One region of the Ectopseudomonas khazarica genome, then DNA from elsewhere that is predicted to be linked to it. Evidence: predicted binding sites of a transcription regulator. Region 1 holds the regulator's gene; the other holds the start of a gene.
The links. The regulator FliA, encoded in region 1, starts transcription of late flagellar genes. The targets are predictions, from matches to a motif close to CTAAAGTTTNNNNNNNNNNNGCCGNTAA.
Positions count from the first base shown of each region.

Region 2: a site for FliA is predicted at 2,345-2,372, ahead of JLK41_RS07245 (flagellar protein MotY). Genes of this name have one in related genera too.

Region 1 is NZ_CP068551.1:3,367,866-3,373,121, reverse strand. It holds gene flhF (flagellar biosynthesis GTPase FlhF) at 1-1,251, shown strand, start outside; gene fleN (flagellar synthesis regulator FleN) at 1,341-2,171, shown strand; gene fliA (RNA polymerase sigma factor FliA) at 2,168-2,914, shown strand; gene JLK41_RS16060 (chemotaxis response regulator CheY) at 3,015-3,389, shown strand; gene JLK41_RS16055 (protein phosphatase CheZ) at 3,409-4,197, shown strand; gene JLK41_RS16050 (chemotaxis protein CheA) at 4,210-5,256, shown strand, end outside.
Region 2 is NZ_CP068551.1:1,563,227-1,568,482, forward strand. It holds gene JLK41_RS07225 (DUF5064 family protein) at 1-31, shown strand, start outside; gene JLK41_RS07230 (bacterioferritin-associated ferredoxin) at 139-357, opposite strand; gene rnt (ribonuclease T) at 539-1,213, opposite strand; gene pyrC (dihydroorotase) at 1,210-2,256, opposite strand; gene JLK41_RS07245 (flagellar protein MotY) at 2,409-3,344, shown strand; gene JLK41_RS07250 (argininosuccinate synthase) at 3,523-4,740, shown strand; gene gloA (lactoylglutathione lyase) at 4,833-5,225, shown strand.

The sequences.
Region 1 (5,256 bases):
GAATTGGGCGCCGATGCCTCGATCATCGGCAACCGCCGCGTGGCTGGCGGTGTGGAGCTGACGGCTGCGCTGGATTACCAGGCGCCGGCCCCGGCACGCCCGAACCCGGCGCTGGAAGCCGAATTGCGCAAGACCCAGGCGCGCATCGCCAGCGCCCAGGCCGAGCTGACCACCCGTGCCGAACAGGATGCCGGCAAGGATCGCCAGTTGTTCGCCAACGAGTCGCTGCTGGCGCCCGAGCTGCCGGCGACGCCGGTCAAGCCGCAACGCCCGCTCGAGGCGCCTGTCGCCGCTGCACCGGCGGTCGATCCCCGGGCCCTGGACGCGATGCGCTTCGAGCTGCATGGCCTGCGTGAGCTGATCGAAGTCCAGCTGGGGTCCATCGCCTGGGGGCAGTTGCAGAATCGTCGTCCGCAGCAGGCCAACCTCTGGCGCCGCCTGCAGCGCATGGGCCTGTCGGCCGAGCTGTCGCAAGCCCTGCTGAGCAAGGTGGCCGGTGTGGCCGAGCCGCGTCAGGCCTGGCGCATGCTGCTGGCCCACCTGGCTCACGCGATCAGGACGCCCAAGGTCGAGCCGCTGGAAGAGGGTGGGGTGATCGCCCTGGTCGGTCCGGCCGGCATGGGCAAGACCACCACGCTGGCCAAGCTGGCTGCGCGCTACGTGCTTAAGTACGGCGCGCAGCAGGTCGCTCTGGTGAGCATGGACAGCTATCGTATTGGCGCACAGGAGCAACTGAAGACGCTTGGGCGTATCCTTGGCGTATCGGTGACCCAGGTCGATCCCGGTCAGTCTCTGCTGCAGGCTCTGACGCCGCTGGCCAAGAAACGCGTGGTGCTGGTCGACACCGCAGGCCTGCCGGGTAACGATCCGGCACTGCGCCTGCAGCTGGAGAGCCTGGCGTCGCCACGCATCAAGTCGAAGAATTATCTGGTTTTGGCGGCAACGAGTCAGAACCAAGTGCTCAAGGCGGCCTACCATAGTTACAAGCGCTGCGGACTTTCTGGTTGCATACTGACCAAGCTGGACGAGGCTGCGAGCCTGGGCGAGGTATTGGGTCTGGCTATAGGCCAGCATCTGCCGGTAGCCTATGTGACAGACGGGCCGCGCATTCCGGATGACCTGCAGGTGCCGCGCAGCCACCAGCTGGTCAGCCGCGCAGTGGGCCTGCAGTCTGCGGAGGAGCCGAGTGAGGACGCCATGGCGCAGTTGTTCGCCGGGCTCTATCACCAGCCCGCGCAGCGCGCCGGCTGAACGGCGACGATGTTGCACCCTCTCGCGCATGAGCGCGGGAGTGAACGGCCTGATGGTCAAGTCGAAGTTAGACAAGGTGTAGAAAGAACATGGGTATGCATCCCGTACAGGTGATTGCGGTGACCGGCGGCAAGGGTGGCGTCGGCAAGACCAATGTGTCGGTGAATCTGTCCATGGCCCTGGCCGACCTCGGTCGGCGGGTGATGCTGATGGACGCCGACCTGGGGCTGGCCAACGTCGACGTGCTGCTGGGGCTCACACCCAAGCGCACCCTGGCCGATGTGATCGCCGGCGAGTGCGATCTGCGTGACGTGCTGCTGCAGGGGCCGGGCGGCATTCGCATCGTGCCGGCCGCGTCGGGCACGCAGAGCATGGTCAGCCTCACGCCGATGCAGCATGCCGGGCTGATCCAGGCATTCAGCGACATCAGCGAAAACCTCGATGTCCTGGTGATCGACACCGCCGCCGGTATCGGCGACGCGGTGGTCAGCTTCGTCCGGGCGGCGCAGGAAATCCTCGTGGTGGTGTGCGACGAACCGACCTCCATCACCGATGCCTACGCCCTGATCAAGCTGCTCAACCGTGACCATGGCATCAGCCGTTTCCGCGTCCTGGCCAACATGGCTCACAGTCCGCAGGAAGGGCGCAATCTCTTTGCTAAGCTGACCAAGGTGACGGATCGTTTTCTTGATGTCGCCCTGCAGTATGTCGGCGCCGTGCCCTACGACGAGTGCGTGCGCAAGGCCGTGCAGAAGCAGCGTGCCGTCTATGAGGCGTTCCCACGATCCAAGTGCGCCCTGGCGTTCAAGGCGATTGCTCAGAAGGTCGACACCTGGCCGTTGCCGGCCAACCCCCGCGGCCATCTGGAGTTCTTCGTCGAGCGTCTGGTGCAGCAACCGACGGCTGACAGTGCCGTATGACAGCAGCTTCTGGACTTCGTATGTACAACAAGGCGCAGGCGCAGGACTCCCAGCACCAGTTGATCGAGCGCTATGCCTCCCTGGTCAAGCGCATCGCCTACCACCTGCTGGCACGCCTGCCAGCCAGCGTGCAGGTCGATGATCTGATCCAGGCGGGGATGATCGGGCTGCTCGAGGCCTCGCGCAAATACGACTCCAGCAAGGGTGCCAGTTTCGAAACCTTCGCCGGCATCCGCATTCGCGGTGCCATGCTCGACGAGGTACGCAAGGGCGATTGGGCGCCGCGTTCCGTGCACCGTAACAGCCGTATGGTCAGCGATGCGATTCGTGCAGTCGAAGCCCGAACCGGGCGCGACGCTAAAGATCACGAGGTTGCTGCCGAACTCCAATTGAGTCTGGAGGATTACTACGGCATTCTTGGCGACACTTTGGGCAGCCGCCTGTTCAGCTTCGACGACCTCTTGCAGGATGGCGAGCACGGCGGGTTGCACGAAGACGCCGGGCACACCCACCTCGAACCTTCGCGGGACCTCGAAGACGAACGCTTTCAGGCGGCTTTGGCCGAGGCCATCGCCGGTTTGCCCGAGCGTGAACGTCTCGTGCTGGCGCTGTATTACGATGAAGAACTGAACTTGAAAGAAATCGGTGAAGTGCTGGGGGTTAGCGAGTCACGTGTGAGCCAACTGCACAGTCAGTGCGCGGCACGCCTGCGCTCGCGACTGAGTGAATGGCGCGCAGGCTGAACAGCGGCGTACTCGCAGGCGGAAGCGGTTTCTCGATTAAAGGACGTAGTTGCAAGCGCAATACGTTTGGGACTGTACGGAGGTCGACTTGGACAAGAACATGAAAATCCTCATCGTTGACGATTTCTCGACGATGCGACGGATCATCAAGAACCTCTTGCGGGACTTGGGTTTCACCAACACCGCAGAAGCCGATGACGGCACGTCGGCGCTGCCGATGCTGCAGAGCGGCAGCTTCGACTTTCTGGTGACCGACTGGAACATGCCCGGCATGACCGGTATCGACTTGCTGCGCGCCGTTCGCGCCGACGAGCGTCTCAAGCACCTGCCGGTGCTGATGGTGACCGCCGAAGCCAAGCGCGACCAGATCATCGAGGCGGCTCAGGCCGGCGTGAATGGCTACGTGGTCAAACCCTTCACCGCCCAGGTGCTGAAGGAAAAGATCGAGAAGATCTTCGAGCGAGTCAACGGCTGATGTCGGCCGCGAGGGTGCTATGGAACATGATGACTCCACGATGGGTGACCTCGAGTCGACCCTGAAAAACAACGCCCGTGACCTGGTCGATAGCCTCGAACAAGGCAATTTCGGCGCCGCGGTGCAACTGATCAACGAACTCAACAAGGTCCGTGATCGCGGGCTCTATCACGAGGTCGGCAAGCTGACCCGTGAGTTGCACAACGCCATCGTCAACTTTCAGATCGACCCGCGCATGCCGCATGCGCAGGAGCTGTCGCAGATCGCCGATGCGACCGAACGCCTGAACTACGTCGTTACCCAGACCGAGAGGGCGGCCAACCGCACCATGGACCTGGTGGAGCAGAGCGCTCCGCTGGTCAATGACCTGAGCGATGAGGCGCAGAGCCTGAGCGCCGAATGGGGCCGTTTCATGCGTCGCGAGATGGGCGCCGAAGGGTTCCGCGAGCTGGCCAAGCGCGTCGAGCTGTTCCTCGCGCGCAGCGAGCGTGACGGCGCCAAACTGTCCAATCACCTCAACGACATTCTGCTGGCGCAGGACTATCAGGACCTCACCGGGCAGGTGATCAAGCGGGTCACCCAGCTGGTGACCGAGGTGGAAGGCAACCTGCTCAAGCTGATGCTGATGGCCAGCCAGGTCGACCGTTTTGCCGGCATTCAGCATGACCACGAAGCGTTGCGTGCCGAACAGGAAAAAATAAAAGAGCCATCGCGGGGTGAAGGTCCGCAGATTCATGCCGATAAGCGTGATGACGTTGCCTCCAGTCAGGACGATGTCGACGACCTGCTGTCCAGCCTAGGGTTCTAAGGAGCACACAATATGAGCTTCGGCGCCGATGAAGAGATCCTCCAGGACTTCCTGGTAGAGGCCGGCGAGATTCTCGAACAGTTGTCCGAGCAGTTGGTCGAGCTGGAAAGCCGGCCGGACGACATGAACCTGCTCAACGCCATCTTTCGCGGTTTCCATACCGTCAAGGGCGGAGCGGGCTTCCTCCAGCTCAACGAGCTGGTGGAGTGCTGCCACATAGCCGAGAACGTGTTCGACATCCTGCGCAAGGGTGAGCGTCGCGTCGACTCGGAGCTGATGGACGTGGTGCTCGAGGCTCTTGATGCAGTCAACGGCATGTTCGGCGAGGTGCGCGAGCGCCGCGAGCCGACGCCTGCCACGCCGGAACTGCTGGCCGCGCTGGCGCGCCTGGCTGAACCGGCTGGTGCCGAGCCGGCGCCTGCGCCGGTCGTGACAGCCGCGCCGGAACCCGAGCCCGAGCCTGAGCCGGTTGCGGCTGCTGCGGCGTCCGGCGACATCACCGACAGCGAGTTCGAACAGCTGCTCGACGCCCTGGGCGATGCCCCGGCCGTGGAAGCGGCGGCGCCTGCCAGTGACGACATCACCGACGACGAGTTCGAGTCGCTGCTCGACCAGTTGCATGGCAAGGGGCAGTTCAGTGGCCCGGTCGAGACGCCTGCCAGCACCGCCGGTGCTGCCGCACCTGCGGCGGCGCCTGCCAGTGACGACATCACCGACGATGAATTCGAGGCGCTGCTCGACCAGCTGCACGGCAAGGGGCAGTTCTCCGGCCCGGCCGAAACCGCCGCGCCAGCCGTCGCTGCCAGCGAACCGCCGGCGCCTGCCGGTGATGACATCACCGACGACGAGTTCGAGTCGCTGCTCGATCAGTTGCACGGCAAGGGCAAGTTCGTACCACCGAGTGAGCCGGCTGCTCCCGCTCCGGCAGCGAAACCGGCTGCACCTGCGGCCAAGCCCGCCGCAGCGGCCAAGGCTGCTGCGCCTGCTGCGCCCGCCAAGCCGGCCGCTCCGGCCAAGGCCGAGCCCGCTGCTGGCCGCGCCGCAGCCGCGCCGGCACCT
Region 2 (5,256 bases), 1.8 Mb from region 1:
CTTCGATCACCTGGAGCGTGATGGTCTGTAGCGCGTCGGATACGGGGGGCATCTGCGTCGACCGACGCGGCGGTTCGCTGACCACAGGCCATAAAAAACCGGATGCTGAGATCCGGTTCTTTGTGTGCGGGGCCTGTGTCAGGCGGCGACGAAGCCTGCAGGGTAGGCGAGGGAGGCCTGGCTGCTTTGCACTTCGGCGATGGTCTCGCGAACGACCTGCTTGGCCAGGCAGGCGCACTTGCCGCACTGGCTGGCGATGCCGAGCGAGCCGCGGACTTCACGATAGCTGCAGCAGCCTTCGTAAACCGCATCGCGGATTTGTGTATCGGTGACACCTTCACAGAGGCAGACGTACATGGGGCAAGGCTCGCCTTGGTGGTTCTGTTCGATGAATCGGATACTAATGTTAATGAGAATGCTTGTCAAAGATCGATTGCGAATGCTCGCACCTCCTGACGAACGGCGCAGGTCGCGCATTTTCCAGGCATGAAAAAACCGGCAGGTGCCGGTTTTTTTGATACGCGTACGGAGGCGGGGATCAGTGGTCGAACTCGTCCCAGCCGCCCATTTCCTTCCAGCGGTTGACGATGCCGCAGAACAGCTCGGCGGTCTTCTCGGTGTCGTAGCGCGCCGAGTGCGCCTCCTTGCCGTCGAACTCGATACCGGCAGCCTGGCAGGCCTTGGCCAGTACGGTCTGGCCATAGGCGAGGCCGGCCAGCGTGGCGGTGTCGAAACTGGAGAAGGGGTGGAACGGGTTGCGTTTGATGCCGCAGCGCGTCACGGCGGCATTGAGGAAGCCGAGGTCGAAGCTGCTGTTGTGCCCGACCAGAATCGCGCGCTTGCAGCCGGCCGATTTGATCGACTTGCGAATGCCCTTGAAGATTTCCCCCAGGGCATGGTCCTCGCTCACCGCCATGCGCAGCGGGTGATCGAGCTTGATGCCGGTGAACTCCAGGGCCGCCTGTTCGATGTTGGCGCCCGCGAAGGGCTCGATGCGGAAGAAGTGGGTGTGATCCGGGTAGAGGAAACCCGTCTCGTCCATGGCGATGGTGGTGGCGGCGATTTCCAGCAGCGCGTCGGTGGCGCTGTTGAAGCCACCGGTCTCCACGTCCACCACGACCGGCAGGTAGCCACGAAAGCGCGCTGCCATCGGCGAGCGTGGGCCGGCCGGCAGGCTCGGGTCCAGTTCGTCGTCGTAGTTGTCTTCGCTCATGCCTGGGCCTCCAGCAGCTTCCAGCGCAGGGTTTCGCCCGCGCGCAGGGGCACTACGCTGTTCTCGCCGAGCGGCAGGCTGGCCGGTACGGTCCATTCTTCGCGCACCAGGGTGATGCTGTCGCTGTTGCGCGGCATGCCGTAGAAGTCCGGGCCATGGAAGCTGGCGAACGCCTCCAGCTTGTCCAGCGCGCCACGCTGTTCGAAGGCCTCGGCATACAGCTCGATGGCGGCGTAGGCGGTGTAGCAGCCGGCACAGCCGCAGGCTGCTTCCTTGGCATGCTTGGCGTGCGGCGCCGAGTCGGTGCCGAGGAAGAACTTGGCGTTGCCACCGGTGGCGGCGTCGAGCAGGGCTTCCTGGTGCACGTTGCGCTTGAGGATCGGCAGGCAATAAAAGTGCGGGCGGATGCCGCCAACCAGCATGTGGTTGCGGTTGTACAGCAGGTGGTGCGCGGTGATGGTGGCGCCGACGTTGGCCGAGGCGGCCTCGACGAACTGCACGGCGTCACGGGTGGTGATGTGCTCGAACACCACCTTGAGCGTCGGGAAGCGCTCGACCACGCGGCTCAGGTGCTCGTCGATGAAGGTCTTCTCGCGGTCGAACACGTCGATCTCGGCGCGGGTCACTTCGCCGTGCACCAGCAGCAGCATGCCGACTTCGGCCATGGCTTCCAGGGCCGGGAAGATCTTGTCGATGCTGGTCACGCCCGAGTCGGAGTTGGTGGTGGCGCCGGCCGGGTAGAGCTTGGCCGCATGCACGAACCCGCTGGCCTTGGCCGCGCGCACGTCTTCGGGGCTGGTGTTGTCGGTGAGGTAGAGCACCATCAACGGTTCGAAACGGCTGCCGGCCGGGCGTGCGGCCAGAATGCGCTGGCGGTAGGCGTCGGCCTCGGCGGTATTGCGCACCGGCGGTACCAGGTTGGGCATGATGATGGCGCGGCCGAAAGTGCGCGCGGCATCGCCGACGGTGTGTGGCAGCACCGCGCCGTCGCGCAGGTGGATGTGCCAGTCATCGGGACGCAGAAGAGTCAGACGGTCGGACATGGAGGCTTCCAGGCGGGTAAAACGTGGCCGCATGGTACCTGAAAAGCAGCTGTTCGCGCTTGCGCCGACGCGACAATCACGCACGGGGGTCAAGTTTTCGCGCAGCTGACCGATATCAGCAGAGAATGCCGTGAACCGCCCTGGAGCCTGCCGTGCGTGCGCCCTATTTCATCCTGATCAGCCTGCTGGCTGGCATGCCTCTGTGCCTGCCGGCGCATGCCATCAGCTTCCAGACCCGGCTGGAAAAGGTGGAGTGGAAGGTCGAGGGTGATCAGTTCGAGTGCCGCCTGAGCCAGCCGATCAGCAACTTCGGCAGCGGCGAGTTCGTGCGCCGCGCCGGTGAGCAGGTGACGTTCCGCCTGAAGGCCCGTGAACACTGGATGGGCGCCGGCTCGGCGACCCTGCTGGCGGCTGCGGCGCCGTGGCAGCCCGGACGCGAGGACATCAACCTGGGCGTGGTCAGCGTCGGCCAGGGCGAGGTGCCTTTCAACACCTCGCAGGAGCAGGGCGCGCGCCTGCTCAGTGGCCTGCTGGAAGGGCGCAGCCCAGTGGTGCGCCACCGTACCTTCAATGGTGGGGAGCGCCTGGAGGTGCGCCTGCTGCCGGTGAAGTTTCACCAGGCCTACGATGACTACCAGGCTTGTACGGCCAAGTTGCTGCCGGTCAACTTCGACCAGATCCGCCAGGCGCAGATCGGTTTCCCCGGCGGCGGCATCGACCTGGATCCGATGGCCAGGGCCAAGCTCGACATCGTTCTCGAGTTCGTCAAGGCCGACCCCAGCATCAACAGCTTCCAGATCGACGGCCACGCCGACAACACCGGCAATCGCCTGACCAACCGCGATCTCTCGCGTCGTCGTGCGCTGGCCGTGCAGGACTATCTCAAGGCTGGTGGCATCCCGGCCGAGCAGATTACCGTGCGCTTCCACGGCGAGCGCTATCCGCTGGTGCCGAACAACAGCGAGGCCAACCGCGCCAGGAATCGCCGGGCGACCCTGCGCCTGGACCGCGTGCCCGTGCCGGAGGCGGCGCCACAGACCACGCCGGCGAGTCCGGCTGCCGACCCTGCGGGCAGCACGCCCTCCTGAGGCATGCGGCACTGCGGCGGGGCCGCGAGTCCGCTCGAGGGTGGCCGCCGGCGTCCACGGCCGGAAAATGACCGCTTATCCTCGTCGCTTCGTCATCACAAGCTGTCGCGCCTCTGTAAATTGACCGGCAGGGTCAGTAGAATCACGGGTTTTACCGTACAACCCGTGGAGTGATGGCATGGCGGACGTCAAAAAGGTAGTTCTGGCCTATTCCGGTGGCCTGGACACCTCGGTGATCCTCAAGTGGCTGCAAGATACCTACAACTGTGAAGTGGTGACCTTCACCGCCGACCTCGGTCAGGGCGAAGAGGTCGAGCCGGCCCGTGCCAAGGCACAGGCGCTGGGCGTCAAGGAAATCTACATCGACGACCTGCGCGAAGAATTCGTCCGCGACTTCGTCTACCCGATGTTCCGTGCCAACACCATCTACGAAGGCGAGTACCTCCTGGGTACGTCCATCGCCCGTCCGCTGATCGCCAAGCGCCTGATCGAGATCGCCAACGAGACCGGCGCCGACGCCATCTCCCACGGCGCCACCGGCAAGGGCAACGACCAGGTGCGTTTCGAGCTGGGCGCCTACGCGCTGAAGCCGGGCGTCAAGGTCATCGCGCCGTGGCGCGAGTGGGACCTGCTGTCGCGCGAGAAGCTGATGGACTATGCCGAGAAGCACGCCATCCCGATCGAGCGCCACGGCAAGAAGAAGTCGCCGTACTCCATGGACGCCAACCTGCTGCACATCTCCTACGAGGGCGGCGTGCTGGAAGACACCTGGACCGAGCACGAAGAAGACATGTGGCGCTGGACCAAGTCGCCGGAAGCGGCGCCGGACGTTCCCACCTACATCGAGCTGACCTACCGCGGCGGTGACATCGTTGCCATCGACGGCAAGGACATGAGCCCGGCGCAGGTGCTGGCCGAGCTGAACCGCATCGGTGGCGAGAACGGCATCGGCCGTCTGGACATCGTCGAGAACCGTTTCGTCGGCATGAAGTCCCGTGGCTGCTACGAGACCCCCGGCGGCACCATCATGCTCAAGGCGCACCGCGCCATCGAGTCGATCACCCTCGACCGTGAAGTGGCGCACCTGAAAGACGAGCTGATGCCGAAGTACGCCAGCCTGATCTACAACGGTTTCTGGTGGAGCCCGGAGCGCGTCATGCTGCAGCAGATGATCGACGCCTCGCAGGCCAACGTGAACGGCGTGGTCCGCCTGAAACTGTACAAGGGCAATGTCATCGTCACCGGCCGCAAGTCCGACGACTCGCTGTTCGACGCCAACATCGCGACCTTCGAGGAAGACGGCGGCGCCTACAACCAGCAGGACGCGGCGGGCTTCATCAAGCTCAACGCCCTGCGCATGCGCATCGCCGCAGGCAAGGGCCGCAAGCTGCTCTGATAGACTGCTTGCAGCGTGTCAAACGACCCCGGCCACGCGCCGGGGTTCGTCATTCTGGGCCCGGCAACAGCGGGCCGATGAGGAGAACAGCCATGAGACTGCTGCACACCATGCTGCGTGTCGGCGACCTGGACAAGTCCATCGCCTTCTATACCGAAGTGCTGGGCATGACCCTGCTGCGCCGCAAGGACTATCCGGACGGCCAGTTCACCCTGGCGTTCGTCGGCTATGGCGACGAGGCCCACAACAGCGTGATCGAACTGACCCACAACTGGGGCGTCGACAGCTACGAGCTGGGCAGCGGCTACGGCCACATCGCCCTGGAAGTGGAGGACGTCTACAAGGCCTGTGAGGACATCCGCTCGCGTGGCGGCAAGATCACCCGTGAGCCGGGGCCGATGAAGCATGGGACGAGCATCCTGGCCTTCGTCGAGGACCCGGACGGCTACAAGGTCGAGTTGCTCTCGCCCTCGCGTCGCGACTGATTGCTGCGTCGATGAAAGAAGCCCCGCGTCT